DNA from 3 places in the Thermaerobacillus caldiproteolyticus genome. Region 1 is predicted to be linked to each of the others. Evidence: predicted binding sites of a transcription regulator. Region 1 holds the regulator's gene; each other region holds the start of a gene.
The links. Region 1 encodes Rex, which represses fermentation and respiration genes when NADH is low (regulators of the CRP and FNR family bind a similar motif). Its sites were predicted from a motif close to TTGTGAAATATTTCACAA; they were not measured.

Region 1 (10,613 bases):
ACACCGCAAATAAAATACCAATAATCGCTAAGATACCATAAATTGTGACTATAAAATAAATATCAGCATTTGGACCTCTTTCGGTATAGAAAATAATGATACTTATTATCACAGGTAACAGAGACGTGGCACCTAATATACTTCCTACTTTTTTCTTGTCTAACACTACAAAATACCTCCTCTGTTGAGAATAACTTTTTGAATCATAGCCACCCGTTAGTTCAACAAGAATTTTTATGAAAAACTCTAATCCTTTCAGATTTACCCGTTGCTATATCATCAAATGGAGTATAATTGTTACCTGGTAATTTCCTCTTTTTTATTACTTTAAATATGGACTAACCAACAGCAAACACTACAATTGCGGTGAATAAATACGCCATCAAAACACCTCCACTTTCCAACATTATACATTATACTTACACATTAACTCACTTAATGCTTTTTTGCATATCCATTATTTGAGTCGTATCGGAAATTTATGTGTGGATAAGAGTGGTTCTACATGAAACCCACACACCACGCATTAACACGGAACTCTACAGCAGTCTCTCAGAATACATTCACCCCTAAGCATAAAAACTTTAAAGGGGAACTTTTAAACGCCTCTATGAGCCATTCTGAGCGTTTGAGAGCGTATGTACAGGACTCACTTAACTCATTATATGGACTCGCTATGCTTTCACTAACCTGTTCGTTAGCATAAAAAAAGCGTTTCTGCTTATTACAGAAACGCACCCGTTTGAAAAAAGAACATCGTTGCTATTTGAACAAAACATCCCAAAATTTAATTAATGGGAATAGAAACTTTGCTTAACTGATGACCTTTAGAATCATAAGCCACTAAGAAATATTTAGTTTGTTCGAATTTTAACCCATAAAAGCGAACAAAAGACACATCACCTAACTTATTAGAAGTGAAAGCTGATGAATATGACTCCAGCTTGCCATCCTTAGATTGGATTTTAAAATAAATATCTTCGCTTTTGCTTTGTGACAAATCATAATATACAGTTGTTGAAATAGGTGTTGTCACTACCTTTTGAATGGTTACATTTTCTCCATTATTTAACGTGATTGTTTTATTTATTTCAAACACTTTTTTCTCTTCTACTAATTTTGCTTGTGATACTTTTACATGAAACGTCCAAGGTTGTTCAATTTTTGTATCAAAATTCCAGGTGTCATAGCTAATTTCCATTTGAACGTTTTCTGTTTTTATAGGGTGTTCCAAGTCAATATCATTATAAATCATGAACATTTTATTATTTAATTCAACAGACTGTCCTCCTGTTGTGACCGTATACACCTTACCGTTGATTTTTACTTTTGGTGTAATATACGTCTGGTAGTCAAAGTCTACATGCTCTGCTGGCTCGAATGTGGCACTTAAAAATAATTGTCGGTCGTCTATCATGACTTCATTTAATGTTAATTTTCCAAGCTCATTTTCAGCCGTTTCTCCAATAGCCGTTTTATATGCCGAATAATCGAGATTTTCATTTGAATTTATATATTTTTCAATGACTCCACCTACAAACGGCATACTTGCGATAGTTCCTTTATCAATTGTTAGAGATAAGCTAAGAACACAAACAGCAACAGAAGCAATCCCTACTCCTAACCATTTCTTCTTCGGTTTCCTTAAAGAAATTTCCTTTTTTACCTTTTTTAAAATTCTTTTTTGTTCATGTTTTGACAGTGGCATTTCTTCAAATTCACTTAAATCTAATTTGACATCATTTAGGTCTTTAAAAATAGACATATTATGATCCCTCATCTCTTAATAAGATGTTTTTTAACTTTTTTCTACCTCTAGACAGCTTATTATGCACCCAAGACTCCTTCGATTTAAAATAAGTCGCAATTTCTCTAGAGGGTACGCCCTCGATATAATATTTTTTAAAAATAGTCCGTTCCACATCAGAAAGTTCATTTAACAAGATTTCCATATCGAACATGTGTATCTCTGAAACAGATTGACCAGATAACCTTTCATCCAATTCAAATTTACTTATATGTTGCTTTTCTTTTTCGGACTTTCGTACATAATCAATTGCTCTGTACTTAGCAATGGCTGCAATCCACTGCTTAAATTCATTTTTTGTAGGGTCAAATGAATCAATATGAAACCAAACCGAAACTAATACATCTGCTAAACATTCCTCTATGTCTTGTTGGTTTCCTTGAAGATATTTTCGAATAATTGCATTGAGTAGCCCTCCATATGTTTGAAGTACATAAGAAATACTTTCTTCATTTTTCAATTTTATTTGTTGAACAACATTTTCTTCTGTGACACGCAACTCCACCCCTCCTTCATTTATTTTTCAGTATCTGTTTAGTAATACGTTCGTTATTGTTAAATCCTATCAAATTTAAAAAAAATAAACCGATAGATGAAAAATTTCTATCGGTAAGCAATAATATTATGTGATTTTATTAAGAGGTGCGTACTGTTCTATTCCAATTATGTCAACTAATTAGCTGTCCTTCAAATATACCTACTTATTCATACAGAAAGGTATCGCTCCCTTTTTCCTCTGTTGAAATCGATACCCCTCGGATTAGAACCATCTAGCCTTTACCTAAACTAATCTTAATTTAAGATAGAAACATTTCGCAAAATTAACCTGCTCCGTTAGAACAAAAAAGCGTCCCTACTTAAGACGTACACATAAGTAAAAATGAACTTGTTGAAAGAACAGATAAATGCAACCATTAATGAGCCAAAAATAGTCCACAAATTTCCCTAAAGTCATTTCATAATTTAGTCCGTGTTCTTGAAGCATCTGTCATCCAAAAAGCCTTGATAAGCGAATTTTAGCAACAAAAAACCACTCCCTAAATTTTTATAGGAAGTGGTTATTGCTATTGATATAAATTATTTACATGACTACTCCTTAAAATAATAGAGGAGAAATAGCCGTAGCTATTTCTCCAACGAAAGGCTCAAAAGCCTTACATCATTCCGCCCATGTCAGGCATACCTGCATTGCCGCCTTTATTTTCTTCTGGTTTATCTGCGACAACTGCTTCAGTTGTTAAGAACATAGATGCAACAGATGCTGCGTTTTGAAGCGCAGAACGAGTTACTTTTGTAGGGTCAACGATACCAACTTCAATCATGTCAACCCATTCGCCAGTTGCAGCGTTGAAGCCGATGCCAGGTTTTTCATTCTTTAAACGTTCAACGATAACAGAACCTTCTAGACCAGCGTTTTGTGCGATTTGGCGAACTGGCTCTTCGATAGCACGAAGGACAATTTTCACACCAGTAGCTTCGTCGCCTTCAGCTTGGATTGCAGCAACTTTGTTATATACGTTTAATAATGCTGTACCACCGCCTGCTACGATACCTTCTTCAACTGCTGCACGTGTAGCGTTAAGAGCGTCTTCAATGCGTAATTTGCGCTCTTTTAATTCAGTTTCAGTAGCAGCACCAACTTTGATTACCGCTACGCCGCCTGCTAATTTCGCTAAGCGCTCTTGTAATTTTTCACGATCAAATTCAGAAGTAGTTTCTTCTAATTGAGCGCGAATTTGATTGATGCGAGCTTTAATGCGATCAGCTTCGCCAGCACCTTCAACGATTGTTGTATGTTCTTTTGTAACAACAACTTTAGAAGCGCGACCAAGTGATGCGATTGTTGTGGATTTTAAGTCGCGACCTAATTCTTCAGTGATGACTTCACCGCCAGTTAAAATAGCGATGTCTTCTAACATTGCTTTACGACGGTCGCCAAAGCCAGGAGCTTTAACAGCAACAGCTGTAAATGTACCGCGAAGTTTGTTTAGAACTAATGTTGGAAGAGCTTCGCCTTCTACATCTTCAGCAATGATTAATAGAGGTTTGCCTTGTTGTACCACTTGCTCTAATACTGGTAAAATATCTTGAATGCTTGAAATCTTTTTGTCAGTAATTAAGATGTATGGATTTTCAAGCACTGCTTCCATTTTGTCAGAGTCTGTTACCATGTAAGGAGAAACGTAACCGCGGTCAAATTGCATACCTTCTACAACTTCAAGTTCAGTTGTGAAGCCTTTAGACTCTTCAAGAGTGATAACGCCGTCTTTACCTACGCGCTCCATTGCTTCTGCGATTAATTGACCTACTTCTTCGTCAGCAGCAGAAATCGCAGCAACTTGAGCGATAGATTCTTTGCCTTCGATTGGTTTAGAGATTGCTTTTAATTCTTCTACCGCAACAGCTACAGCTTTTTCGATACCTTTGCGGATACCCATTGGGTTCGCGCCAGCTGTTACGTTCTTTAAGCCTTCACGGATCATCGCTTGAGCTAATACAGTTGCAGTAGTCGTACCGTCACCAGCAACGTCGTTTGTTTTGCTTGCTACTTCAGCAACAAGCTTTGCACCCATATTTTCAAATGGATCTTCTAATTCGATTTCTTTCGCGATTGTTACACCGTCGTTAGTGATTAATGGAGAACCGAATTTTTTCTCTAATACAACGTTACGGCCTTTTGGACCTAATGTCACTTTTACTGCATCAGCTAATTTATCCACACCGCGTAACATCGCACGACGAGCTTCTTCGCTGAATTTAATTTCTTTTGCCATATACCCCGTTACCTCCTTATGAAATGTAATGGTTAAGTATTTTTTTGTATATCTATGTTATAAAAGCTGTATAAGGATTCACATTAACCAATTACAGCTAAAATGTCACTTTCACGTAAAATTAAATATTCTTTGCCTTCATATTTTACTTCTGTACCCGCATATTTTGAGAAGATGATACGATCGCCAACAGCTACTTCTGGAGCTACACGTTCACCGCTGTCAAGTACGCGACCTGTACCAACAGCTACTACTTTTCCTTCTTGTGGTTTCTCTTTCGCAGTGTCTGGTAACACAATACCACTTGCAGTTTTTTCCTCTGTCTCAACTAGCTCAATAACAACGCGATCACCTAATGGCTTTAACACGGGAAACAACCTCCTTAAACATAATTTTCGCATCGTTTTATTAGCACTCGTTTATATCGAGTGCTAACACACTTATAATATTAATGAACTTCTCCTTTTTTTGCAAGTAGAAAATATAAAAAATTTTATTTTTCATGCACCCTTTTCAATTATGTCACATTCTTTCAAATCTAAATCGCCATTATAAAAACTTTTTTGTGATGATTTCGTGGGAAGTTGTGCTAAAATACGAGAAGCACGATTATTTTTTAGAAAAGGGGTATTTCCATTGAAACGGCGCCACTGGTATATCATAATTGCATATATCATTATGCAGCTGTCAGGAATCGTTGGTGTTCCACTGTTACGTGCGATCGGAGTTGGTTCTTCATCGGCCGATGAATATACAGCGAATTCGGTCGCTTCCGGTTATTGGGCGGTTATTAGCTTCCTTGTTACATTTTTGATCATCTTATTTTTATTAAAAGAGGACATAAAAGAGCAGTATAATGCTCGCCATCGTGCTTCCAATGTGGCGACTGTCATGTGGGCCATAGGAGGGTTTTTTCTAGCATTGTTTTCTCAAAGCATTGCTGCTACGATTGAAACTCGCTTTTTTGGAATCGAACCGGGCTCAGAAAATACAAGAAGAATTGTGGAAATCATTAGACTGACTCCATCACTTGTGATTGTTACCTCCATCATCGGGCCGATTTTAGAGGAAATCATTTTTCGAAAAATTATTTTCGGTTCCCTTTATAAAAAATATAATTTCTTCATCGCAGCGATTGTAAGCTCATTATTATTTGCTGTCGTCCATATGGAACTTGAGCATCTCTTACTGTACGCAACGATGGGGGTTACCTTTGCCTTTCTTTATGCGAAAACCAAGCGCATTATCGTACCGATATTTGCTCACGTGACCATGAACACATTCGTTGTTTTTATGCAAACTATTTTCGCGGATGAAATCGAAAAAATAATGCGACAAGCAGAACATGTCCAGTTCATATTTGGAGGATTTTGATAACATGAGAACTTCACCGTTACATATTGCATTGTTCTATTTCTTAATGGGAGCATTATTCACGTATCTAGCGATTCAAAGTGCTCACGAAACCATTTGGAACTTCTCTACGATTGTGTTAATGGTGATCGCTACACTAGACTTCGGGACAGCATTGCGCATGCTCGCTTTTTATTTTAAAAAATAAACCTCCCTGCATTACACGGGAGGTTTTCTTGTTATATCCGAATTTACACCTTGCTTTCTTTTTTAAGGAGGCTTGTCTAGCTTCAGCACCCAAACAGTTTACTTTTCGAATTGACATCCATGCAAAACTTGCGCAAAGCATAAACTGGCGAAGTCATGCCCGAGAGCTCTGGGACCAAACCAGCCCCCTCAAGGTAGCAAAAAACGTCCAGCGGGTGAAGAGCATTTGCCCATCACGGGAGCTAGGATGGTTACATTTCGCTGTTTGCCCAGAGGAAGCGGGCAATTTTTAAGCGGAATTGGGTCGCTTTCGCTTTTCTTATTGTTCCGCTAACCGTGCTCTTCGATAAGCTATCTTGGAAATCCATATGCTTATTTCATATAAAATCGAGAGCGGAATCATGACAATCACCTGTGACAATACATCCGGAGGGGTAATAATCGCTGCCACAATCAGCAAAACAAAGTAAGCATACTTGCGTACTTTTACTAAAAACATTGGAGTAATCAGTCCTAGTCTTGTCAAAAACATAACGATGATAGGCAGCTGAAAGACTAAGCCAAACGGCAAAACGAGCTGAAGTAAAAATTCAAAATATTCATTAATCCCAATCACTTGATGAATACCTAGGCTAGAAGCTAAATTTTGCATAAAGCGAACGACAAATGGAAACAAGACAAAGTAAGCAAAACTCACACCCGCCAAAAAAAGAAGAAGAGACAGTGGAATATAGCTCAACGTCACTTTTCGTTCTCTCTCGTATAATCCTGGACTGATAAACGCCCAAAGTTGATAAAGCAGAACTGGTGAAGTCATGATTAGTGCAATCACAAACGCAAACTGCATATAAATTTTAATAGGATCTGTCAATCGAAACGCGTTCATCGTTAATTCTTTCGCTTCACCGGCTTTCTGCAAATACAAAATGACTGGCTCTACTAAAAAGAAGCTAGCAATCATCGCGATGACAAAAAAGACAACAACAATGATAAGCCGTTTTCGTAATTCTCCTAAATGCTCATATACGGACATTTCTTTATCGTTCATACCTAATCATCCTACCATTATCTATTACGCTTTTTTGTTGCTTTCTTCATCCTCATCTGCTAACCCTTTTGTAGCATCTTTAAATTCCCGCAACGATTGACCGAGCGACTTCCCGAGATCGGGAAGCTTCTTCGTTCCAAATAATAATACGATGACAACCAAAATGAGCAAGTATTTCATTCATGATTCGCTCCCTTTTATTTAGATGGGTAGTTTTTTAAAAAATACACTAATGACTGTAATTCGATGGCCAAATCAATATGATGAACACGAATATTATCAGGTACGTTTAGTCGAGCGGGAGTGAAATTTAAAATCCCTTTAATCCCCTTTTTCACAAGACGATCTGTAATAGCCTGTGCCACATGAGCTGGTACCGTCAAAATCGCCACAGAAATCTCATCATGAAGACGCTCCTCTAACTCATCAAGGTGATAAACAGGTACCCCGCCTACTTTCGCCCCTACTTTTGCTTTATCAACATCAAATGCCATGACAATTTTCGTGTTATTATTCTTCGTAAAATTGTAGTTTAAAAAAGCCGTTCCTAAGTTTCCGACCCCTACTAATGCTACTTCCGTAATTTCATCCTGATCGAGCGTCTTGCGAAAGAAAGACAATAAATAGTTCACATTATAGCCATAGCCTTTTTTCCCAAGTGCTCCAAAATACGAAAAATCACGGCGAATCGTGGCGGAATCTACTTTTACTGCATCGCTTAACTCTGCTGAAGAAACACGCTGCTTTCCTGAGGCATGTAAATTTTTCAAAAAGCGATAATATAACGGCAAACGCTTCGCCGTTGCCTGTGGAATTTTTAGCTGTTCATTGTTCATGACTACTCCCCCACATTCTCTTTAGCCAACTACTTGTCCTCTCGTCGAAAGTGACCTGATTTTCCACCTGTTTTTTCCACTAGATAAGTTGGTCCAATGATAATTCCTTTATCTAGCGCTTTACACATATCGTAAACCGTCAATGCACAGACAGAAGCCGCAGTTAGCGCTTCCATTTCAACCCCTGTGCTTCCTTTTGTTTTTACAGTTGCTGTAATGAGCAGTTGATAGCGAGACGTCTGTTCTTCCACATCCCAAGCAAATTGAATATCGACACCCCTTAACATTAAAGGATGGCACATTGGAATGAGATCAGCGGTCTTTTTCGCCGCCATAATTCCGGCTACTTGAGCAACGGCAAGAACATCTCCTTTTTGGATCGCGCGATTCGAGATTTTTTCATAAATTTCTTTATTCATCATCACGCTCGTTCTTGCCACAGCGGTCCGAACCGTATCAGTTTTTTCTGTAATATCGACCATTTTTGCATGACCTTGTTCATTAAAGTGAGTAAACGATGACAATGTAAATCTCCTCCACATTATAAACTATACACTATTTTTTCTCATCTGTCTTTTCCGACTCGTTTTATTGCCCAACGAAAACGATTTGCGCTACACTATTATTGTCGAACGAGAGGTGAAAAACAATGATCATTTTACAAGTCAATCAACTGGCAAAATATTTCGGAGCTGAACTTATTTTATCGAATATAAAACTAGAAATACAATCAAAAGACCGGGTTGCTCTTGTTGGGAGAAACGGAGCGGGAAAATCGACACTTCTAAAAATCATTGCCGGTGAAATGTCTTATGATAGCGGGGAAATCATTAAGCCGAAGGATGTAACGGTCGGATACCTGGCCCAAGATAGCGGTCTTCATTCCACGTTATCAATATGGGATGAAATGATGACAGTGTTCGCTCCGCTAAAAACAATGGAAAAAGAATTGCGGATGATGGAACTGCAAATGGGTGACCCAAATATGTTGGCCGACCCTCAGCGTTATGAAAAATTATTAAAAGATTACGATACCCTACAGGAGCGATTTAAAGAACAAGGTGGGTATCAGTATGAAGCCGATATTCGCTCCGTTTTACACGGTTTGAATTTTTCCGAATACGACTATACGACAACTTCCGTTCAATCGCTTAGCGGCGGCCAGCGAACCCGTCTTGCTCTTGGAAAATTATTACTAATGAAGCCAGATTTGCTCATTTTGGACGAGCCAACGAACCATTTAGATCTCGAAACATTAACATGGCTGGAACAGTATTTACAAACATATCCCGGAGCCATTCTCATCGTTTCCCACGATCGTTACTTCCTTGATAAAGTCGTCACCCAAGTATATGAGTTATCGAGAACAACAATAAAAAAATATATAGGCAATTACAGCCGTTATTTACAACAGAAAGCAGACGACTACGAGCGGGAATTAAAATTATATGAAAAGCAACAAGAAGAAATCGCGAAATTAAAAGACTTTATTCAGCGCAATATTGCCCGTGCTTCAACAACGAAACGGGCACAAAGTCGACGTAAGCAACTCGAAAAAATGGAACGAATCGACAAACCGAGCGGGGACGAAAAATCGGCTTCATTTTCATTTGATATCGAACGACAAAGCGGGAACGAAGTGTTGACCGCAGAAGAGGTCTCTGTCGGCTATCATGACGAGAAACCAGTAATTCATAACATTCAGTTTCGAATCACAAGAGGGGACAGCATTGCCTTAGTAGGGCCTAACGGAATCGGAAAATCGACGCTCTTAAAGGCAATCGTGCAAAAAATTCCGCTACAAAGAGGGGAATTTCGCTACGGCTCGAATGTCAAAATCGGCTACTATGATCAAAACCAGGCGAATTTATCATCCAATAAACGTGTGCTCGATGAACTATGGGACGAATACCCTTCAAAAACAGAAAAAGAAATTCGTACCGTACTAGGTAATTTCTTATTTTCCGGGGATGATGTGTTAAAACCCGTTTCCGCATTAAGCGGTGGAGAAAAAGCAAGGCTGGCACTCGCCAAATTAATGATGCAAAAAGCGAATTTTCTCATTTTAGACGAGCCAACGAACCATCTAGATTTGGACAGCAAAGAAGTGCTCGAAAATGCACTGATTGACTATCCAGGAACGATCCTGTTCGTTTCCCATGACCGTTATTTTATTAATCGCATCGCCACCAAAATATACGAACTTACCAAAGACGGCATTACCGAATATCTTGGAGACTACGACTATTACATCACCAAAAAAGCGGAAATGCTTGAACTCGAACGCCTTGCCTCCGAAGAAAAAGCGACCCGTCGCAAGGACGAATCAGCTAACAAACCAAACTATGAACAAGAAAAAGAAGCCAAAAAATTAGAGAGACAACGAAAGCGGCGAATTGAAGAGATTGAAAATGAAATTAGCGAAATCGAACAACAAATTGCGCACATCGATCAACAATTATGTGATCCTGACATATATCAAAATCACGAAAAAGTCCAACAACTTACAAAAGAAAATGAAACAATGAAAGAGAAATTAGAACAATTAATGGAAGAATGGGAAGCATTGCATACATTACAATAATAAT
Region 2 (10,613 bases), 350 kb from region 1:
ATTCCCCATTTGCGGTACCCTGTCGCGACATAAATATTTGGCGTATTCGCTGTCATGTTTCCGATATATGGAACTTTGTCTAATGTCGTTAAATCTTGCGCCGACCAGCGGTAAGGAAAGGCTGACACTGTAAACAACTGCGAGGCAAACGATTGAAGCGCCTCATAATGTTGAATTGTGGGAACACCTTGTCCCGTTTTATGATTTTCTCCCCCGATCAAGATCAGTTTTTCGTCGCCCATTGTGGCATAACGAATCGAGCGTTTCGGGTTATCGGCGCTTAAATACATGCCACCAGGATACTCTTCAGCAATCTGTACGGCTAGCACATACGACCGTTCTGCATACATTCTTGAAAAATAAAAACCGCCATCGTAAAACGGAAAATGAGAGCAAATGACCACATGTTCACACGTGATCCGCTTTTTATCTCGAGTGACAACGGTTAATGTTTCTCCTTGTTCTATATCTGCAGCGGGAGTTTGCTCGTAAATCTTTCCACCGTTTTGGACAATGATATCAACGAGTTTTAGTAAGTATTTTAGCGGATGAAATTGAGCTTGGTTTTTCATCATGACAGCGGCTTTGACCGGAATGGAAAGCGGAATCGTTTCGATAAATGCTCCGTCAATGCCAAGTTTTTCGTATGCTTTCCATTCATTGATAAGCTTATTGAGCGATGACGAAGAATTTGTGTATATGTATGCCTCTTGTTCCACAAAGTCGCAATCTATACCCTTTTCTTTCACAGTACTTTTGATAAACTGTAGAGCGTCCATGCAAGCTTCGTAGTACAGTTTTGCTTTTTCTACACCGAGATGATTAATCAATTCGTCATAGATGAGGTCGTGCTGCGCTGTAATTTTCGCGGTTGTATGTCCGGTTGTTCCATTTACAAGACGATCAGCTTCGATAAGCGCGACTTTTAAGCCCTCGTTCACAAGCAAATAAGCAGTCGTAATTCCGGAAATACCTCCGCCGATAATGGCAACATCGACGTTAATATCATCTGTTAGCTTTGAAAACGACGGAATAGAAACGGACGTCCGCCAATACGGTTCAAGCGATGTAGGAAGAGAATTCATTGGATATTCCTCCTTATGATGATTTTCCTTATATACATAAATTTCCTTAAAATAAAAAAATTATCCCTGTTTTTCTGATTAGCAAAGAAATGAGACAGTTAAAACGGTTGGTAAGGGAATGAGCAGCAATGAGAGTAGAGGGAACATGGAGACTTTCATACTTTTAAATTATATTAATATAGAAATTGTGACAGAAAAACGTCTTAAACAGATTAGAGCGGAAATCGGATGAACAACATGTGTGAAGTGATGATAGAAGGAAATCTAGTAAGAAGTGCGGATGTTAACGGCTGTTCGTTGGTTTGAGTTCGCCTTAGTCCTTCTTTACTCGAGATGGGAAGAAGCGAAAAACACCATTTAAAATCTTTTGGAAATAAATGAATATGTAAAATGATAGGTGTACAATAGAATCTGTCTTTTTCTTTTTTTGGTAATCACACTCACTAAAGAGGAAAGATGATAAAATAAGAATTATAGGAAAGCGGTGTAAACAGAAATATTTTTATAAAATAATTTAAGAGGGAGATTGGAAGTGAATAAATATACAATACATTCAGATGACCATTCATCCGTACTGCACGATAGTCTCATTCTGGAACATTACGGATTAAATGAATTAAATTTTGAATCTGTAAAAAGTTACCGTGAAAAATTTGCAGCTGTAAAGCCAAATCATCCATGGAATGGACTCGAGACAAAAGAATTTTTATACAAAATTGGCGCATGGGGAAAACTGCGGAACAGCAGTAAAGAAGGAGTCACATTGGCAGGTTTATTAATGTTTAGCGAAGAGCGGATTATTACAGAAGTTTTACCGCAATATTTTTTGGAGTATCGGGAAAGTTCGAGCGATATAGTAACCAGTGTTTGGACAAAGCGATTTACGTCTCAAGATGGAACATGGTCAGGAAATGTGTATGATTTTTATTTTAAAGTGATGGCACACTTCACCAACGTAGATTCTACATTGTCCCCTGCTTTGCATGAAGCGCTCATCAATGCATTAGTTCACGCTGATTACTCGGGCGAAGGTGGCATTGTCATTGAAAAAGAGCAGGATGTCTTTCGATTTTCAAACCCAGGATTATTTCGGATTCCAATTGATCACGCTTTTTCGGGTGGAATGAGCAATCTCCGCAATCCGAATCTATTTAAAATGTTTATTTTAATTGGACTTTGTAAACGGGCTGGTTCGGGGTTAAAGCATATTGAAATTACGTGGAAACAACATCAATGGAAGCAGCCGGAGTTTTTGCAACATACAAATCCAGAGCGCACGATTTTAACATTAACGATTCAATCATCGAAGTATCTTTTTCCAGATGAAACGGCTGCATCATATGAAACAGTTCATGTTGATGATATGCAACAGCATGAAAATGACGATATGAATGAACCGATGTTTGAGCAAGTAGTAAACTCCGTAAATAAGGATTTATACTCCGTAAACAAAAATCGACACTCCGTTAATAACCATAAAAACTCCGTAAACAAAGGTGTCGACTCCGTAAATAATGACATTAAGTCCGTAAATAAAGATCCGGATTTCATAAGTGATATGATGAACTCAGTAAATAAAGATTCTAACTCCATAAATAATCCATCGAACTCCGTAAATAACAAAAACGATCGATCTTCTGAGATGGCTTCGTTCGTTGAGTCTGGACAGATTCATGAAGAATTATGGAATATAGCGGAGTTAGCACGAAAGAAAAAACGTCTTCATCCAAGTGTAATGGAACAAATCATTTTACAGCTTTGTGCCAAAAAACCGTTAATGTTAAAAGAATTAGCCACATTGTTAGCAAGAACGCCTGATGGTTTGCGAAACAACTATTTAGCGAAGTTGTTAGACGAAGGGAAAATACAATTAAAATATCCTAATCAGCCAAATCACCCAAGGCAAGCTTATATAACGAAGAAATGATTTTTCTTTATATTGTACAATAACAGTAGGATTCACAATTTGTTCAATATATAACAAACAACTGTTTGAAAAAACGTATTACAATAAGAGCAAACATGGTAACATTAGGAGTGAGAACATGATTGTTTGCGAGTGGAGAGATTTTTCAACTGATGTAGCAACTTATACACTGGAGAGCTTTGAAGAAACGATTGGCGACTCGTTTGAAGCGATGATGTTTGAAGAGGGGAATGACATCCCTTCTTATATATGGACAGTTAATTACGTCGTTATTATTAAAAGAAATACACGAATGTATCATGATATTTCATTTACTAAAATTCCTCGCAATCCTGTTTGCGAGTAGCAGTAACGAGCTATCTTGGACGATAGCTCGTTTTTTACAAAAAAAAAGATTGTTCAATATTTCACAAATTTGACAAACCGAAATCCCAGTCGACCGTTTATAATGAAAGTGTGCTGGATGAGATGATTCTCATCTAAAATTTTTCTTTTTGTTTGTGAAATTCTTCACAAATTAATAGGAGGTCGTCAACATGGCTGTTGAAGAAAAAGTGTTAGACAAAAAAAGTGAAGTGACCAAAATGATCGACCAGCTTGTCGCGAATGCTCAAAAGGCACTAGAAAGATTTAGAGATTACGACCAAGAAACGATTGATAAAATCGTTAAAGAAATGGCGTTGGCTGGACTCGATCAGCATATGTCATTAGCAAAACTTGCAGTCGAAGAAACAAAACGTGGTGTATATGAAGATAAAATCATTAAAAATATTTTCGCAACCGAATATATATACCACAATATTAAGTACGATAAAACGGTCGGTATTATTCGTGAAAATCCGCATGAAGGAATTGTGGAAATTGCAGAACCGGTTGGTGTAATTGCAGGGGTAACACCAGTAACAAACCCGACATCAACGACGATGTTTAAAGCACTTATTTCGATTAAAACACGTAACCCAATCATTTTTGCTTTCCATCCATCTGCGCAAAAATGCAGTAGTGAAGCAGCAAGGGTTTTACGTGAAGCAGCGATTAAGGCAGGCGCTCCAGAACACTGTATCCAATGGATCGAAACACCTTCATTAGAAGCAACACAACAACTCATGCATCATCCAGGTGTTTCTCTCATTTTAGCAACTGGTGGCGCAGGTATGGTGAGGGCTGCTTATAGCTCAGGAAAACCAGCTTTAGGTGTTGGTCCTGGTAACGTCCCTTGTTATATTGAAAAAACGGCGAATGTGAAACGAGCGGTCAACGATTTAATTTTATCAAAAACATTTGATAATGGCATGATTTGTGCTTCTGAGCAAGCTGTAATCATTGATAAAGTGATTTACGACAAAGTCAAAAAAGAAATGATCGAAAACCATTGTTATTTCTTAAATGAAGAAGAAAAGAAAAAAGTAGAAAAACTCGTGATCAATGAAAATACGTGCGCTGTCAACCCTGATATCGTTGGGAAACCGGCATATGAAATTGCAAAAATGGCTGGTGTCGACGTACCGAAAGACACGAAAATTCTTGTTGCCGAATTAAAAGGAGTCGGTCCGCAGTATCCACTTTCTCGCGAGAAGCTAAGCCCTGTGTTAGCTTGTTATACAGTAAATAGCACAGAAGAAGGTTTTAAGCGTTGTGAAGAAATGCTAGAGTTTGGGGGATTAGGTCACTCAGCTGTGATTCATTCTGATAATGAAGATGTAATCACAGAATTTGGCAAGAGAATGAAAGCAGGCCGAATTATTGTCAATGCTCCATCTTCACAAGGAGCGATTGGTGATATTTATAATGCATATATTCCATCGCTAACACTCGGCTGTGGTACATTTGGCGGAAACTCTGTATCAACGAACGTAGGAACGATTCACCTCATTAATATTAAGAAAATGGCGAAAAGGACTGTCAATATGCAATGGTTTAAAGTACCACCAAAAATTTATTTTGAGAAAAATGCTACGCAATATTTGGCGAAAATGCCGAATATCTCAAAAGCGTTTATTGTTACAGACCAAGGTATGGTGAAACTGGGATACGTAGATAAAGTGTTATATTATTTACGAAAACGCCCAGATTACGTTCATTGCGAAATTTTCTCGGAAGTAGAGCCCGACCCATCCATCACGACGGTGATGAAAGGTGCCGATATGATGAGAAGCTTCGAGCCAGATGTGATTATTGCGCTCGGCGGCGGTTCAGCGATGGACGCAGCGAAAGCGATGTGGCTGTTCTATGAACATCCAGAAACAGACTTCAATGGATTGAAACAAAAATTCTTAGATATTCGGAAACGTGTTTTTAAATATCCAAAGCTAGGCCAAAAAGCGCAATTTGTGGCGATTCCAACAACATCAGGAACGGGTTCAGAAGTTACATCATTTGCGGTTATTACCGATAAAGAAAATAACATTAAATATCCATTGGCAGACTATGAATTAACACCAGATGTGGCGATTGTCGACCCGCAATTTGTCATGACATTGCCAAAACATGTAACAGCCGATACAGGGATGGACGTACTAACTCATGCGATCGAAGCATATGTATCTAATATGGCAAACGACTATACAGACGGTCTTGCAATGAAGGCGATCCAACTTGTTTTTGAATATTTACCAAGAGCTTATAAAAACGGAAATGACGAAGTTGCCCGTGAAAAAATGCATAATGCATCAACGATTGCGGGTATGGCATTCGCGAATGCGTTCTTAGGCATTAATCATAGTTTAGCTCATAAACTTGGTGCGGAATTCCATATCGCTCACGGACGGGCTAACACCATTTTAATGCCGCACGTCATTCGCTATAATGCAACAAAACCGAAAAAATTCGTAGCATTCCCTAAATACGAATATTTCGTTGCAGATCAACGTTATGCAGAAATTGCAAGAATGCTAGGCTTGCCAGCTCGGACAACCGAAGAAGGGGTAGAAAGCCTCGTTCAAGCGATTATTAAGCTAGCAAGAGAACTAGAGATTCCAATGAGCATTGAAGCATGTGGTGTCAGCAAACAAGAATTTGAAAGCAAAGTCGAAAAATTAGCAGAGCTTGCCTTTGAAGATCAATGTACAACCGCTAATCCGAAGCTCCCGCTTGTCAGCGATTTAGTAGAAATTTATCGCCAAGCGTTTAAAGGAGTGTAATAGATCCCTCAGCTTCTCCTCTGAGAAAGGCTTATGAATCAAGGGAGCGGGTCCCTTATTCATAAGCTTTTTGTATGAAAAATAGAAGCTAAATTATTGTAATTACAATATCGCATTTTTCATTAGATGGTGGCGAGAGGAACGACCGCCATGTGAGTTTTCTGTGCAAATAACTGCGAGTCCTATTATTTCATCAATAGATTGGGAGTAGAAAATTACTCATGGATACTTTGATTCACAAACACTTCTGCAGGTGAATATGTCTATGGCGGCTAAGCAGGGATTTTTTCTTTTTTTGTCAACTTTCCCACCAATCGGCTGATGCATGAAGTAGAATTGCAATGAAAAGACCTCTTACGTTACGTAAGAGGCACGGAAGGTTCATTTCCATGTAAGATTTGTTGTGCCATTTGAATGCTTTCTTCCGAAGGAGGTTCAATACCCTCAAGAGGGTAAGCAAGTCCAAGGGTCTTCCATTTGTATACCCCCAATTTATGATAAGGAAGGATTTCGATTTTCTCTACGTTGTTGAGTGTGCGAATAAATGCGGCGAGACGGTGTAAGTCCTCTGGATCATCTGTAACCGTTGGAACAAGAACGTGACGAATCCAGATAGGAACGTTTTTCTCGGATAACAATTGCGCGAATTGCAAAATATGTTGATTCGTTTTCCCGGTTAATTTGCGGTGTTTTTTTTCATCAATATGTTTTAAATCGAGTAAAATTAAGTCGGTATACAAAAGCAATTCGTTCAGTTTCTGTTGAAATGCATTTTCTGTTGTGTAACAGCCTCCAGATGAGTCAATGGTTGTATGAATACCGATTTTTTTGCACTCTTTAAATAGCTCAATTAAAAAATCCATTTGTAAGAGCGGTTCGCCACCGCTGACAGTAATCCCACCGCCTGAAGCTTCGATAAACGGGAGATATGTTTTTAAATCTGTGATAATTTCCTCTACCGTCATTTCTTTTCCTTTGCCAATTTCCCACGTATCGGCATTATGACAATATTGGCAACGTAACACACACCCTTGTGTAAACACGACGTAGCGAAGACCAGGACCGTCTACGGTACCACATGATTCAATCGAGTGAATAAACCCTTTCATCGGATGATGCTCCCCTTCCTTATAGAAGCTCCCCCCTCACGAAGAGAGTACGCCGTGAGGGGGGATTTTTTTTCTTACATACTTTCGTGGAATGTACGGTTAATGACATCAATTTGTTGTTCGCGTGTTAATTTAATGAAGTTAACTGCATATCCGGAAACACGAATCGTCAATTGCGGATATTTTTCCGGATGTTCCATTGCATCTAATAATGTCTCGCGGTTAAAGACGTTAATGTTGAGATGGTGACCACCTTTTTCTGCATAACCGTCTAAAATCGCAACAAGGTTACGAACTCGAGTTTGTTCATCTTTTCCTAACGCTTTTGGTACGATCGAGAACGTATTCGAAATTCCGTCTAACGCATATTCGTATGGCAATTTAGCAACAGAGCTTAAGGAAGCTAACGCCCCTTTTGTGTCGCGGCCATGTAACGGGTTCGCTCCTGGAGCAAATGGCTCACCAGCGCGGCGGCCATCAGGGGTATTCCCCGTTTTCTTACCATATACTACGTTTGAGGTGATCGTTAAAATAGACGTTGTATGTTTCGAATCGCGATATGTTTTATGTTTTTTCAATTTCGTCATAAAACGCTCAACTAAATCGACTGCGATTTGATCGACACGATCATCGTTATTTCCGTATTTCGGGAAGTCGCCTTCAATTTCAAAGTCGACAGCAAGACCATTCTCATCGCGAATCGTTTTTACTTTTGCGTATTTAATGGCGCTTAACGAGTCCGCAACAACGGATAAACCAGCGATACCTGTTGCCATTGTTCGTAAAATATTCGTATCATGGAGCGCCATTTCAATGCGTTCGTAGCAATATTTGTCATGCATATAATGAATAATATTTAACGTATTAATATAAAGCTCAGCGAGCCATTCTAAAACATGGTCAAACTTGCGCATAACTTCATCATAATCTAAATATTCAGATGTAATTGGCGCAAATTCTGGCCCGATTTGGATTTTTAATTTTTCATCGACACCGCCGTTAATCGCGTATAATAACGCTTTCGCAAGGTTTGCACGCGCACCGAAAAATTGCATTTGTTTACCGATTCTCATCGCCGATACGCAGCAAGCAATTCCGTAATCATCGCCAAATTCAGGGCGCATTAAGTCGTCATTTTCGTATTGAATCGAGCTTGTTTTAATTGACATTTTTGCGCAATATTCTTTGAATTTTTCTGGCAATTGTTTTGACCAAAGCACCGTTAAGTTTGGTTCTGGCGCAGGGCCTAAGTTATCTAATGTATGAAGGAAGCGGAATGAGTTTTTCGTGACTAACGGACGACCATCAATCGCTATACCGCCAATGGACTCTGTTACCCACGTTGGGTCGCCGCTAAACAATTCATTATAATCAGGTGTTCTTGCAAATTTAACAAGACGCAATTTCATAACGAAATGGTCAACGAGTTCTTGGGCTTCTTTTTCTGTGAGCTGGCCTTCTTGTAAGTCGCGTTCGATATAAATATCTAAGAAAGTGGAAACGCGTCCTAAGCTCATTGCAGCGCCGTTTTGTTCTTTAATCGCTGCTAAGTAAGCAAAATAGAGCCATTGAAATGCTTCATGTGCATTGCGTGCTGGTTGAGAAATGTCGTAACCGTAGCTGAGTGCCATTTGTTTTAATTCTTTTAAGGCACGAATTTGTTCGGAAATTTCTTCGCGAAGGCGAATGATGTCTTCTGTCATTGTTCGTGCGCCTGTATTTTTCAAATCTTTTTGTTTTTCTTCAATTAATCGGTCAACACCGTATAAAGCAACGCGGCGATAGTCGCCGATAATGCGGCCGCGTCCATATGCATCAGGAAGACCTGTAATAATGCCGGCTTTGCGTGCCGCTCTCATTTCATCGGTATATGCGTCAAATACACCTTGGTTATGTGTTTTGCGATATTCAGTGAAAATCTTTTTAATTTCATCGCTTACTTTATAGCCGTATGCTTCACATGATTGCTCTGCCATGCGGATACCGCCAAATGGCATTAGTGAGCGTTTAAACGGTTTGTCCGTTTGAAATCCAACAATTTTTTCTAGGTCTTTGTTTAAATAACCAGGATCATGGGAAGTAATCGTTGAAACGATTTCGGTATCCATATCAAGAACGCCGCCTTTTTCGCGCTCTTGTTTCGATAACTCCATCACTTGTTCCCATAATTTTTTCGTAGCTTCAGTAGGCCCTTCGAGAAAAGATTCATCCCCATAGTAAACAGTAACGTTGCTTAAAATGAAATCGCGAACATCAATCCCCTTCTTCCATTTTGTTCCTTTAAATCCTCTCCATGGTTCTAATGAAATTTCTTTCACGACAGTTTGTTTCATAATATCCCCTCCCATAAGACTATAACAGAGCCGTGAAATTTTATATAACAGCTTCTGAATATAGAATACTATATTTGCTTAAGAGTGGAAGAACGTATTATTGAATGATTTGTGAAATATTGAGCAAATAAATAAAAAGGATAATCCCTAGATAGTTACTATGATTTTATTTTTCAATACATACACTCCTCTGCTTTTTCTATTACGTCTCAAGTCTTAGAGAAAAATAAAGCTCAGGCTCATTATAGAAGGATCATTTCGTTGGTAATATTGGAAATAAGAAAGGAGGAAAAAGAGATGAAAAAGTGCGCCTTACTGGTTGCAGGCGGAGTGGCCGCGATCGTGCTTGTCGCTAATCTTGGCTCCATCGTCGGTTTAGCGATTAGCCTCGTGATTATGTATTATGCCTTTAAAAAATTCGTGCAAGCGAAAACAGTCGTAAAAAAAGTATTTTGGGCGGTGCTTGGGCTCATTGCGCTTTCCGCTGCTGCTTCCAACGTACCGGCTATCATTGGTGTCGCTGCAGCCTATGTGTTGTATATCGTGTACAAAAAGTGGAACAAACATAAACCAATCATGGAACCAGTGGATGATCCATTTATCAATTTTGAAAAACAATGGGCAGAGTTAAAACGGAACTATTAAAAGGGAGGAAAACGGACATGACTCATTTATTTACTCGTATTAAAAATGTTATTATGGCTGATTTACATGAGATGCTTGACAAAAAAGAACAGCAAAATCCTATTGCGTTATTAAATGAATATTTGCGGCAATGTGAACGAGAAGTAGAAAAGACGCGTCATCTTCTGGAACGCCATTACTTATTAAAAGAAGAATTGACGCGTGAGTATCATCATGCAAAAGAGCTCGCAGAAAAGCGGAAAAATCAAGCGCAAATTGCTTCACAGGCAGGAGAAAGTGAATTGTATCAATTTGTCGCTCATGAGCAAGCTAAATATGAAGAACGCGCATTGCACCTAAAGGAGTCGCTTCAGCAGACGATTCATCAGCTTGAA
Region 3 (10,613 bases), 360 kb from region 1:
TTTGAATCTACTCATATGATTCTTGTGAAAGAAGACAGCCCTATCAAAAACGCGCTTGACTTAAAAGGAAAAGTCGTTGGCGTGCAAAACGGAACAACCGGACAAGCTGCTGTTGAAAAATTGCTTGGTAAAGAAAATAAAAATATTAAAAAATTCGAAAACACGGTTGTCGCCATTATGGACCTTTTAAACGGGGGCGTAGAAGCAGTTGTCACAGACAACGCGGTAGCGAACGAATATGTAAAAAACAATCCTGATAAAAAATTAAAAACCATTGAAGACCCAACGAACTTTGAATCTGAATTTTATGGGCTCATGTTCCCAAAAGGAAGCGAATTAAAACCGAAAATTGACGAAGCAATTAAAAAAGTGATCGACAGCAGCAAATACGCAGAAATTTACAAGAAATGGTTTGGTCATGAACCAAACATAGATAACTTAACCAAACAGCAATAACATACATGTGAAAAATTGCGTAACTATCAATCGCTAGTTACGCAATTTTTATAAGAAAGGTGAGGAGAATGGACTTTCGTTTTGACATTATAAAAGAATACGCCCCATTTTTCCTGCAAGGCGTTTTATTAACGATCGGTTTATCTATCACTGCCATTATTGCGGGCTCTATTCTCGGGCTTGCGATCGGGCTTGGCAAAATGTCAACAAAGCGGTTCGTCCGCCTGCCGTTTGAATGGTATATTAACTTTTTCCGAGGAACCCCTCTATTGGTACAAATGTTACTCGTTCACCTCGGGTTAATGCCTCTTCTATTTAGCCAACCGAGTGCAACTGTTTCACTGGCTGTATCTTTATCATTAAACTCTGCCGCTTATGTTGCGGAAATTTTCCGCGCAGGGATTCAATCGATTGATAAAGGGCAAATGGAAGCGGCCCGTTCGCTTGGAATGACCCACATTCAAGCAATGCGCTATGTCATTTTACCACAAGCGTTAAAGCGGATGATTCCGCCATTTACAAACGAATTTATCGTATTAATTAAAGATTCTTCTCTCGGTGCGGTCATTGCTGCTCCCGAGCTTATGTATTGGGGAAAAGCAGCACAAGGACAATATTATCGCGTTTGGGAACCGTATTTAACAGTCGCATTCATTTATTTACTTCTTACCCTTTCCCTCAGTAAACTACTACACTATTTGGAAAGGAAGTATTCGAACCAATGATTAAAGTTACGAATTTAAAAAAATCATTCGGCGATTTGCAAGTGTTAAAAGGAATTGATGCCCATATTCAGGAACGAGAAATGGTTGTTATTATCGGGCCATCCGGCTCAGGGAAATCAACATTTTTACGCTGCTTAAACCTTCTTGAAGATTTCGATGATGGAGACATTATTATCGATGGATTTCATTTAAAAGACAAAAATACCGACATTAATAAAGTACGTGAAGAAGTAGGAATGGTATTTCAGCGCTTTAACTTATTTCCACACATGACTGTACTGGATAACATTACATTAGCTCCCGTAAAAGTACGAAAGTGGCCGATCGAAAAAGCAAAAGAAAAAGCCATGGAGCTGCTAAAAAAGGTTGGTCTTCAAGATAAAGCCAACGTCTACCCTGACTCGCTATCCGGCGGACAAGCACAACGTGTCGCCATCGCCCGAGCACTGGCAATGGAACCGAAAGTGATGCTGTTTGACGAACCGACTTCGGCCTTGGACCCAGAAATGGTCGGCGAAGTGCTAGCCGTCATGAAACAACTGGCGAACGAAGGAATGACAATGGTCGTTGTAACACATGAAATGGGCTTTGCTCGCGAAGTCGGTGACCGTGTCATTTTTATGGACGGCGGCTACATCGTTGAAGAAGGGACACCAAGTGAAATTTTCGACAATCCAAAACACGAACGGACAAAATCGTTTCTGTCAAAAGTATTGTAAAGAAAAAGCCCTTTTTATAGAAAAGGGCTTTTTCACTCTTAATTTGTTAATCTGTAAGTGACAGATGACGACAACTGTTTCAATTCCTCTCCTAAAAACTTCGCCACTTCAAGCATACCGAACTTCCCGGCGCGTGCTTCGGCTTCCGAGTTATAGTTCGTATTGGTGTTCACGTCATAAGTAAAAATGTCACCGTTTCGATCGCGAATAAACTCAATGCCAGCAATATGAATATCATTCGCGCGCAAAAACTGCTCATATTTTTCAATGATCGGGTCTGAAAAATCGTCGATAATTTCAAATTTTGGACGAGCCGCTGTTTCTCCAACCGGACAAAATAAATCGCCAATTTGGCACGCATCGGCTGGGCAAAGTTCAAACCCTTCTGATGTATCTACTCTTACGGCATAGATAAATTTCCCGCCGACAAACTCACAGCGAGTAATAAACGGCTCAGGAGCTTGGATGTATTCCTGAACGAGCGTAATTCCATCAACGGAATCTTCAAATGCAGTGCTTTCTACATATTGTTGTAACGCCTCAACCGAGTGGAACAATTGCACCCCAAGTCCTCTTCCAGCACGGTTGTGCTTTGTAATAAATGAAGCAGAACCAAGTTGTTTTGCTGCTTCAATAATTTGTTTCTTGCCAACAGCGGCAATCGTCTTCGGCGTTCGAATCCCATGAACATTCAACGCCATATATTGATTTACTTTACTTACCTCTAACCGCAACGCCCGGCTTCCGTTCAGCACTCTGCGCCCATGTCGTTCAAGCCAAGAAAGCACAGCTTCCGTCAGTTCAGGTGCAAAACGGTGATCCCGCGTATGCGAAGAAGCGCTCATTCGGCTATAAAATACTCCCTCTGGCGGTATAACTGATAAATCAACAATTCCTTCATCTAAAAACCATTCTTCATAAGGCAAATCTAATTCTTCCAATCGTCTCGTTAAATGAATTGTCCATTCGCGGTTTTCATGGATAATATAAATCTTACTCATCTTATTTTCCTCCTTTGATTGCCGATAATTGTCTCCGTTCCTCTACTAAAGGCATCACTTGCTTTGCGAACCGCTCCATCTCCTCTAGCTGCGGAGAGAATTGTAAAAGCAATAAATCAACTCCCGCTTCTTCATAAGCTAAAATGCGCTCGGCAATTTGTTCTGGCGTTCCGACGAAATTCGGGCGCAACCCGCGGTTAGATACAGAATAATCTTGTAGTTTCACTTGCAATTCAAGCTGCGATTTGCTGACAAAATCGTTGTATCCCGCATAACCGCTTGATTGTTTCACATCAGTAATGCGCTCTAATTCGGCGAGAGCCTCCTCTTCGCTGTCGCGGCAAATGACGAATGCAGCCATTCCAAATGACCGGAACGGCGCTTTTCCTGCATCCGCACGTCTCTTTTTCATATCGGCAATCTTTTTTGCAATTTCCTCCACTGTCCCTCCATGCATAACATATGCGTCACAATGCTCAACAATCGCCTGCTTGCCTCGCTCACTTTCACCGCCGGCATACAAAATGGGATATGGTTTTTGAACCGGCTTTGGCGCCAAATGAGCATTTTGCACCTCATAAAATTTCCCGCGGAAATGGAATACCTCTTCTGTCCACATCCCTTTTAACACTTGAACAAACTCTTCTGTACGATCATAACGCTCATCATGCGCCGTAAAAATGCCCCCATATTGGCGTGCTTCTTCTTCCCACCAAGCAGACACAACGTTTAGCGTAAATCGTCCATTGCTAATATGATCAATATTCGCCGCCATTTTCGCCGTCACTGCCGGATTATGAAATCCCGGTCGTACTGCTGTCATAATTTCAATTTTTTCCGTTACCGCTGCTAATGCCGCAGCCGTTGACCATGCTTCGAGTGAATCATGTTCAGGACCTTTAATATCATTTAAGTATAACTCGGCAATCAACGTCGTACTATAACCCCATGTTTCCGCTGCTTGAATGACTTTTTTCGCATATTCAAATGTCGCTGGCATTTGCTCATTTTCGACGTTTCGCAACCATCCGCCGAAAATAGGCATCCAAAAACCGTATCTCATTTTACTCTCCCCCTCTACTACTCTATAAAAATAAAAACTTCTTCGATAAGAAGAAGTTTGTTCATCGCTTCATCTTATCTTTCAGAACAAACGGTTCTGCTGGAATTAGCACCTTTCTGACCAATGTCAGCGGTTGCTGGGCTTCATAGGGCCATTCCCTCTGCCTCTCTTGATAAGACTTTCCCTATTAAATTACAGTAATCCTACCACAAAACTATGTTTTAAGTCAATATATTTAAAGCTGGCTTTCCTAAAATGGAAAACCAGCTTTATTATTACACTACAAACCACATTACCCAAATTGAACCAATCACAATAACAATCGCGATAAAAAAGGCATATGCCATGTTAATCGTTTGGATTTTCCCGCTATCACTTTCTGTCATATGCATAAACATAAACAACTGCAAACTCGCTTGCAACATTGCCAGTATCACAATAATGCCAATAATCAATTTCGTCGCTAATCCCGATGACAATACGACCCATAATGCCGCGAACGTTAACACAAGGGATAAAACGAATCCAATAACATGTTTCCAAGGAAATGTTTCATGGTGATCGTTCGTTGCCATCTTATATCACCATCCCTGTCAAGTAAACTAGCGTAAAGATGAAAATCCATACAACGTCAAGGAAATGCCAATACAAACTAACAATGAACACTTTTCGCGCTGTTCGCGGCGTAAAACCACGTTGGAGAAGTTGAATAATAATTAAAATCATCCAACCAATTCCAAGACTCACGTGCGCCCCGTGCGTACCGACAAGCACGAAAAAGCTCGAAAGAAATGCGCTCGTCTGAATCGTCGCGCCTTCATGGACGTAATCAATAAACTCTCTAATTTCAAACGTAATAAACCCTGCTCCTAAAAGAAGGGTGATAATCAGCCACGTCAGCAATCCTTTTAAACGGTTGCGGCGCATTTCATGAATTGCAAGCCCACAAGTGAAGCTGCTCGTTAACAGAAGAAGAGTTTCAATCATTACTTCTTTTACTTTAAACAGCTCCATAGCTGTTGGACCGTGGCCTGTGCGTTGAAATAATACGAGATAAGTGGCAAACAGGGTCGCAAAGAGCGCGACCTCTGCGCCAAGGAAAATCCAGAATCCTAAAATATTCAGGCGGCTTTCCTCTGTCCGATATTCTAACGGCATTTTTTCATCATAATGATGAGCAACTTCTGCCATTGTTACGCCCCCTTCCGTGCCAAACGCTCGGTGCGTTTAATCTCATCCACACTAATGTAGTAACCATCATCATCATCAAACGAGCGAAGAATTAAACCAAGTATAATAAATATCGTCGCAATAATCGCCATTGTATACCATTCAAACACAAGGCCGAATCCCGCAAAGAAAAAGGCAATCGAAATGAGGAACGGTCGACCAGAATTGCTTGGCATATGAATCGGTTTCAATTTCTCTTCGTCGATTTCTAGACCTTTTCCTGTTTTTTTCATGACCCAATATGCATCTAAATCAGTGACTTCTGGAATAATCGCAAAGTTATAATGTGCAACTGGTGAAGATGTCGCCCATTCGAGCGTACGACCATCCCATGGGTCCCCTGTCATGTCGCGCTCGCCGTAACGCGCGCTGTAATAAATGTTATAGCATAACACAATAAAGCCAATGCCCATTAAAGCGGCGCCCACTGTCGCGACAACGTTAAGCGGAGTCCAACCAAGTCCCGCAGAATAGGTATACATGCGTCGCGTCATTCCCATTAATCCTAAGAAATACATTGGGAAGAAGCAGATATTAAAGCCGATCATAAATAGCCAGAACGTCCATTTTCCTAAACGCTCGTTTAAAATATGACCGAACATTTTCGGATACCAGTAATGAAGTCCGGCAAAACAAGCGAACACCGTACCTGCAATTAATACATAATGGAAATGGGCAATTAAGAAATAACTGTTATGATATTGATAATCCGCCGCCGCCATCGCCAGCATCACCCCAGTGACTCCACCGATGACGAAGTTCGGAATAAACGCCAATGACCAAAGCATGGCTGTTGTAAAGCGAATTTTCCCTTTCCGAAGCGTAAATAGCCAGTTGAAAATTTTTACGCCTGTCGGAATCGCAATCGCCATCGTTGTAATCGAGAAGAACGAGTTCACCGCAGCTCCTGCGCCCATCGTAAAGAAGTGGTGCACCCATACAAGAAAGCTTAAAAAGGCGATTCCTACAATCGAAAATACCATTGCTTTATAACCAAACAGACGTTTGCGCGCAAACGTACTAACAACTTCAGAGAAAATCCCGAATGCTGGTAAAACGACGATATATACTTCAGGGTGACCCCAAATCCAGAACAAGTTCGCCCAAAGCATTGACATACCGCCATTTGCCATTGTAAAGAATTGCGTATCAAATAAACGGTCAAATGTCATAAGTGCTAACGCAACCGTGAACACCGGGAACGCAAAAATGATAATGACACATGTAATTAAAATCGTCCATGTAAACATTGGCATGCGCATTAACGTCATTCCTGGCGCACGCATTTTTAAAATGGTGACTAAGAAGTTAATCCCTGTCATTAATGTACCAATACCGGAAATTTGCAAGGCAACCGCGTAATAGTTGTTCCCTACCCCCGGACTAAACTCTTTGCTGGCAAGCGGGAAGTAAGATGTCCATCCGGCATCCGGAGAACCACCAATAACGAATGCAATATTGAACAACATCGCACCAACGAAAAATAACCAGAAACTTAACGCATTTAAATAAGGATAAGCAACATCTCGTGCACCAATTTGTAGCGGCACGACAATATTCATTAACCCAATAATAAACGGCATCGCCATGAATATAATCATGATCGTACCATGGGTTGTGAAAATTTCGTTATAATGCTGAGAATCGAGAAATTTCATATTTGGCACTGTTAGTTGCGCGCGCATTAATAACGCATCGACACCGCCGCGGAATAACATCAATACCGCGGAAATAATATACATAACACCAATCTTTTTATGATCAACAGTTGTTAACCATTCATTCCAAAGCCATTTCCATTTTTTAAAATACGTAAGCACGAAAACAATTCCAATCGCTGTCAGTACAATCGAGACATCAGCGGCATAAATAAGCGGCTCGCCTGTTACGAAAAATTCGCTCCACTTCATGCGCACATTCCTCCTTCCACACGCTGCTTATAATGGATAGCAATCGACTGAAAACCATTAATGCCTATGACCATGATGTTCTTTCTCTTTTTCATGGCCCATACTCATATGATGACTATTTTGTTTCGCATACGTCTTCTTCAAGGCTCATACTCATATGATCATGACTATTTTGTTCCGCATGATCAATCCATTCAAGATGAGTATTGGAAAACGTCATTCGACCGACAAGTCCAGGCTTTAAAATATTCGCATATTTTCCCTTATTTAACTTTGGTGCCGTCCGTTGTACCTCTTTTACCCATTTTTCAAAGTCATCTTTTGTTTGTGCAACGACTTCAAATTCCATATGCGTAAAGCCTTTACCAGAGAAGTTCGCACTTCGCCCCATATACGAGCCAGGATGATCAGCTTGAAGAATCAACTCTGTTTCCATGCTATCCATCGCATACTTTTGTCCACCTAGCTCCGGTACCCAAAATGAGTTCATTGGACCGACCGATGTTAACTTAAATTTTACTGGAACATCTTCTGGAATATTGACATAGTTCACTGTTTCGATGTTTTGTTCTGGGTAACTAAAAATCCATTTCCAGTTTGCCGCCGTCACATGGATTGTTAGCGGCTTTACATCCTTTTGAGTTGGCTTTTCAAGCGCAAACGTTGTTTTCACCGTTGGAATCGCCAGCGCCGTAACAATTAAAATCGGAATAGCCGTCCACACGATTTCCAATAACGTGTTTCCTTCCTCTTCAGGCGGCTCATAATCAGCATTTTCTGGCTTTTCGCGATAACGGATAAGAACAATCGTAAATAACACAAAAACAACAATAATAATGAAAGCCATAAAACCACATGACCAAACAATTAACTCATATTGACTTTTGGCAACAGGACCTTTTGGATGTAAAACAACCATGTTTTCGCTGCATCCACTTAGAAACAATAGTAACGATAATGGAAGCAATGAAAACCATTTCCACACCTTATTTTTCACTTGCTGCATAGGTGCGCTTCCTCCTTCATGCTCATTTACGAAGTAACATTAACACACGAATCCAAACCATTATTATATTTTCTAACATATCAAAAGTAAAAATGTTTGGAATCAGCTTGAGAAAAAGTTCACAATTCGGAAAAACATTTGTCACAATATGTTCACGAATTGTTCATGAAATGTTCATTTGTATGTATAAAACATACAATCATACCAAGAAACAACTCAAATAAAAAAATTGACCTTCTCATCGCAACATGAGAAGATCAATAGGATCGTCCAAGACGTTCTTCCATCATTTTTCGAATGCGCGGCTGAAGCGTTTGCCACATCCATTTTTCATAAAGCTCTTTTTTCTCAGCGAATGTTAAATAATACGTTTCACCTGCTTGCTTGCGCGCCCGCTCGGTGACATCGTACAACGTAAGAGCCGCCGCAACCGATATATTAAAACTTTGCACAAAGCCGTACATCGGAATGATAAAGGTTCCATCCGACAAATGAACCGCCTCTTCCGAAACACCGCGGTGCTCATTCCCAAATAAGAGTGCGGTAGGTCGCGACAGATCGATGTCGTGAAGCGGAACCGTTCCTTCTCCTAGATAACTCGCTAACACTTGATATCCATTCGCTTGCAACTCCTTAATAGCAGTCGCAATATCCCGCTTTTGATGAAGCGTCAGCCACTTGTCGGCATGTCGCGTCACAAACGGATTCGGCTGAAACGGCGCCTGCCCTGTGACGACATACACATCTTGCAATCCAAACGCCTCCGCCGTGCGCAATACCGCTGCTTGATTGTGCGGATCATCTACCGCCTCTGTTAACACGGTAATATAACGAGTGCGTTGATTCAACACATCATACATCCGTTTCAAACGCTCTGGAACAATCATTTCCCAAATTGGGCGATTTTCTTCCGTTAATAGTCCTTCGTGCTGCAACTGTTCAATGAACGTTTTTGCCTCTTGTTCGTTCATTGCAACCTCCTTCGTTCCATCATATTTGCCTAGAGCGAATTCCATTGTACAAAATTTCAGGAGGGTGGGCAAATGACTCACTTCTGGTGATATCCAAGCAAAAAAGAGAGAACTTCCTTCTTTTCTTTGGAGTCCTTCAATCATTACATCCAATCCCTCTCACGTACGTGCTCGTCGACAAGTACATCTTTTCTGAGGACGAACATGAGGGTTTCAACGGTTTGAATAACGTAGCCGAGATGGGGCGATTTGTGCAGCACTTGGAAAGCATTTTGCTCAACGACCAAAGTCCGTGATGCCCTTGAATGAATTCAAAAATTGCTCGGCAACAACGGCGTAAATACGACGCATTCAAGAAGACCCTATACTTCTTGCTTTAATGTTTCAATCCTAATCACTCAGCAAAACCGTACTATTTTTCATAGTCAATAGCAATTACCAAGTGCATAACCAATGCTTCCCTGCTTTACACAGAAATGATGTCATCCTATGCATGCTGCCATATATTTTTTATTAGCAAATGTAAAAATTATTGTAATATAGTCTCAATTGAAAAAATTTACCTAACTAAATTTATTTACAAACATATTTATTTTGTATATATTAAAATTAAGTTTTTGGAATGTAAGCGCTTTACAAATATATCAAAATGATTTATTTATTTTCTAAAATTAAAATAGTCTTGATGGGAGGAAACCATATGCCAAACTCTACTCCTGGCAAAGAACTACATCGAGGATTAGAAGAAAGACATATTACCCTTATGTCCCTCGGTGCAGCGATTGGAGTTGGATTATTTCTTGGCTCTGCGTCTGCTATTAAACTAGCAGGGCCAGCGATTTTAATAGCATATGCAGTTGGCGGTCTTATCATGTTCTTTATTATGCGTGCTTTAGGTGAAATGGCAATCGAAAATCCCGTTGCTGGCTCATTTAGCCGCTATGCGCGGGATTATTTAGGCCCTCTTGCTGGTTATTTAACTGGTTGGAATTATTGGTTTTTATGGGTTGTTACTTGTATGGCGGAAATTACAGCGGTTGGGGTTTACATGCAATATTGGTTCCCGGATACTCCGCAATGGATTTGGGCATTAGCAGCTCTCGTCATCATGACAACGGTGAATTTTCTTGCCGTAAAAGCATATGGAGAGTTAGAATTCTGGTTCGCACTTATTAAAATTGTCACGATTGTGTTTATGATTCTAGTTGGTCTTGGTATGATCATCTTTGGTTTTGGCAACGGAGGTGTAGCGACCGGAATCAGCAATCTTTGGAAACATGGCGGCTTTTTCGCACATGGAATCACCGGTGTGTTAATGTCTCTACAAATGGTGATGTTTGCTTATTTAGGAATTGAAATGATTGGTGTTACAGCTGGAGAGGTAAAAAACCCTAAAAAATCGTTGACTCGTGCCATTGACTCAGTATTCTGGCGCATTTTGATTTTCTATGTCGGCGCCTTGTTCGTTATTATGTCTATTTATCCTTGGAATGAAATTGGACAAAAGGGAAGCCCGTTTGTATTAACATTTG

Region 2: the regulator Rex is predicted to act here: its motif matches at 9,704-9,721, upstream of pflB (formate C-acetyltransferase).
Region 3: the regulator Rex is predicted to act here: its motif matches at 8,218-8,235, upstream of qoxA (cytochrome aa3 quinol oxidase subunit II).

The regions. Positions count from the first base shown of each region.
Region 1 covers NZ_CP064060.1:3,414,659-3,425,271, reverse strand. The annotation lists gene ISX45_RS17275 (hypothetical protein) at 1-166, opposite strand, end outside; gene ISX45_RS17270 (DUF4179 domain-containing protein) at 788-1,765, opposite strand; gene ISX45_RS17265 (sigma-70 family RNA polymerase sigma factor) at 1,767-2,306, opposite strand; gene groL (chaperonin GroEL) at 2,962-4,581, opposite strand; gene groES (co-chaperone GroES) at 4,665-4,949, opposite strand; gene ISX45_RS17250 (CPBP family intramembrane glutamic endopeptidase) at 5,218-5,955, shown strand; gene ISX45_RS17245 (YdiK family protein) at 5,960-6,142, shown strand; gene tatC (twin-arginine translocase subunit TatC) at 6,461-7,189, opposite strand; gene tatA (twin-arginine translocase TatA/TatE family subunit) at 7,214-7,369, opposite strand; gene ISX45_RS17230 (redox-sensing transcriptional repressor Rex) at 7,387-8,025, opposite strand; gene moaC (cyclic pyranopterin monophosphate synthase MoaC) at 8,055-8,549, opposite strand; gene ISX45_RS17220 (ABC-F family ATP-binding cassette domain-containing protein) at 8,675-10,609, shown strand.
Region 2 covers NZ_CP064060.1:3,065,162-3,075,774, reverse strand. The annotation lists gene ISX45_RS15380 (FAD-dependent oxidoreductase) at 1-1,085, opposite strand, end outside; gene ISX45_RS15375 (ATP-binding protein) at 1,618-3,012, shown strand; gene ISX45_RS15370 (hypothetical protein) at 3,131-3,358, shown strand; gene adhE (bifunctional acetaldehyde-CoA/alcohol dehydrogenase) at 3,549-6,152, shown strand; gene pflA (pyruvate formate-lyase-activating protein) at 6,512-7,261, opposite strand; gene pflB (formate C-acetyltransferase) at 7,336-9,594, opposite strand; gene ISX45_RS15350 (lmo0954 family membrane protein) at 9,892-10,239, shown strand; gene ISX45_RS15345 (PspA/IM30 family protein) at 10,257-10,613, shown strand, end outside.
Region 3 covers NZ_CP064060.1:3,051,163-3,061,775, forward strand. The annotation lists gene ISX45_RS15275 (basic amino acid ABC transporter substrate-binding protein) at 1-456, shown strand, start outside; gene ISX45_RS15280 (amino acid ABC transporter permease) at 525-1,181, shown strand; gene ISX45_RS15285 (amino acid ABC transporter ATP-binding protein) at 1,178-1,900, shown strand; gene ISX45_RS15290 (ATP-grasp domain-containing protein) at 1,939-2,901, opposite strand; gene ISX45_RS15295 (LLM class flavin-dependent oxidoreductase) at 2,903-3,964, opposite strand; SAM riboswitch class I at 4,036-4,143, opposite strand; gene qoxD (cytochrome aa3 quinol oxidase subunit IV) at 4,240-4,539, opposite strand; gene qoxC (cytochrome aa3 quinol oxidase subunit III) at 4,541-5,155, opposite strand; gene qoxB (cytochrome aa3 quinol oxidase subunit I) at 5,158-7,104, opposite strand; gene qoxA (cytochrome aa3 quinol oxidase subunit II) at 7,220-8,110, opposite strand; gene ISX45_RS15320 (TrmH family RNA methyltransferase) at 8,368-9,081, opposite strand; gene alaP (alanine permease AlaP) at 9,782-10,613, shown strand, end outside.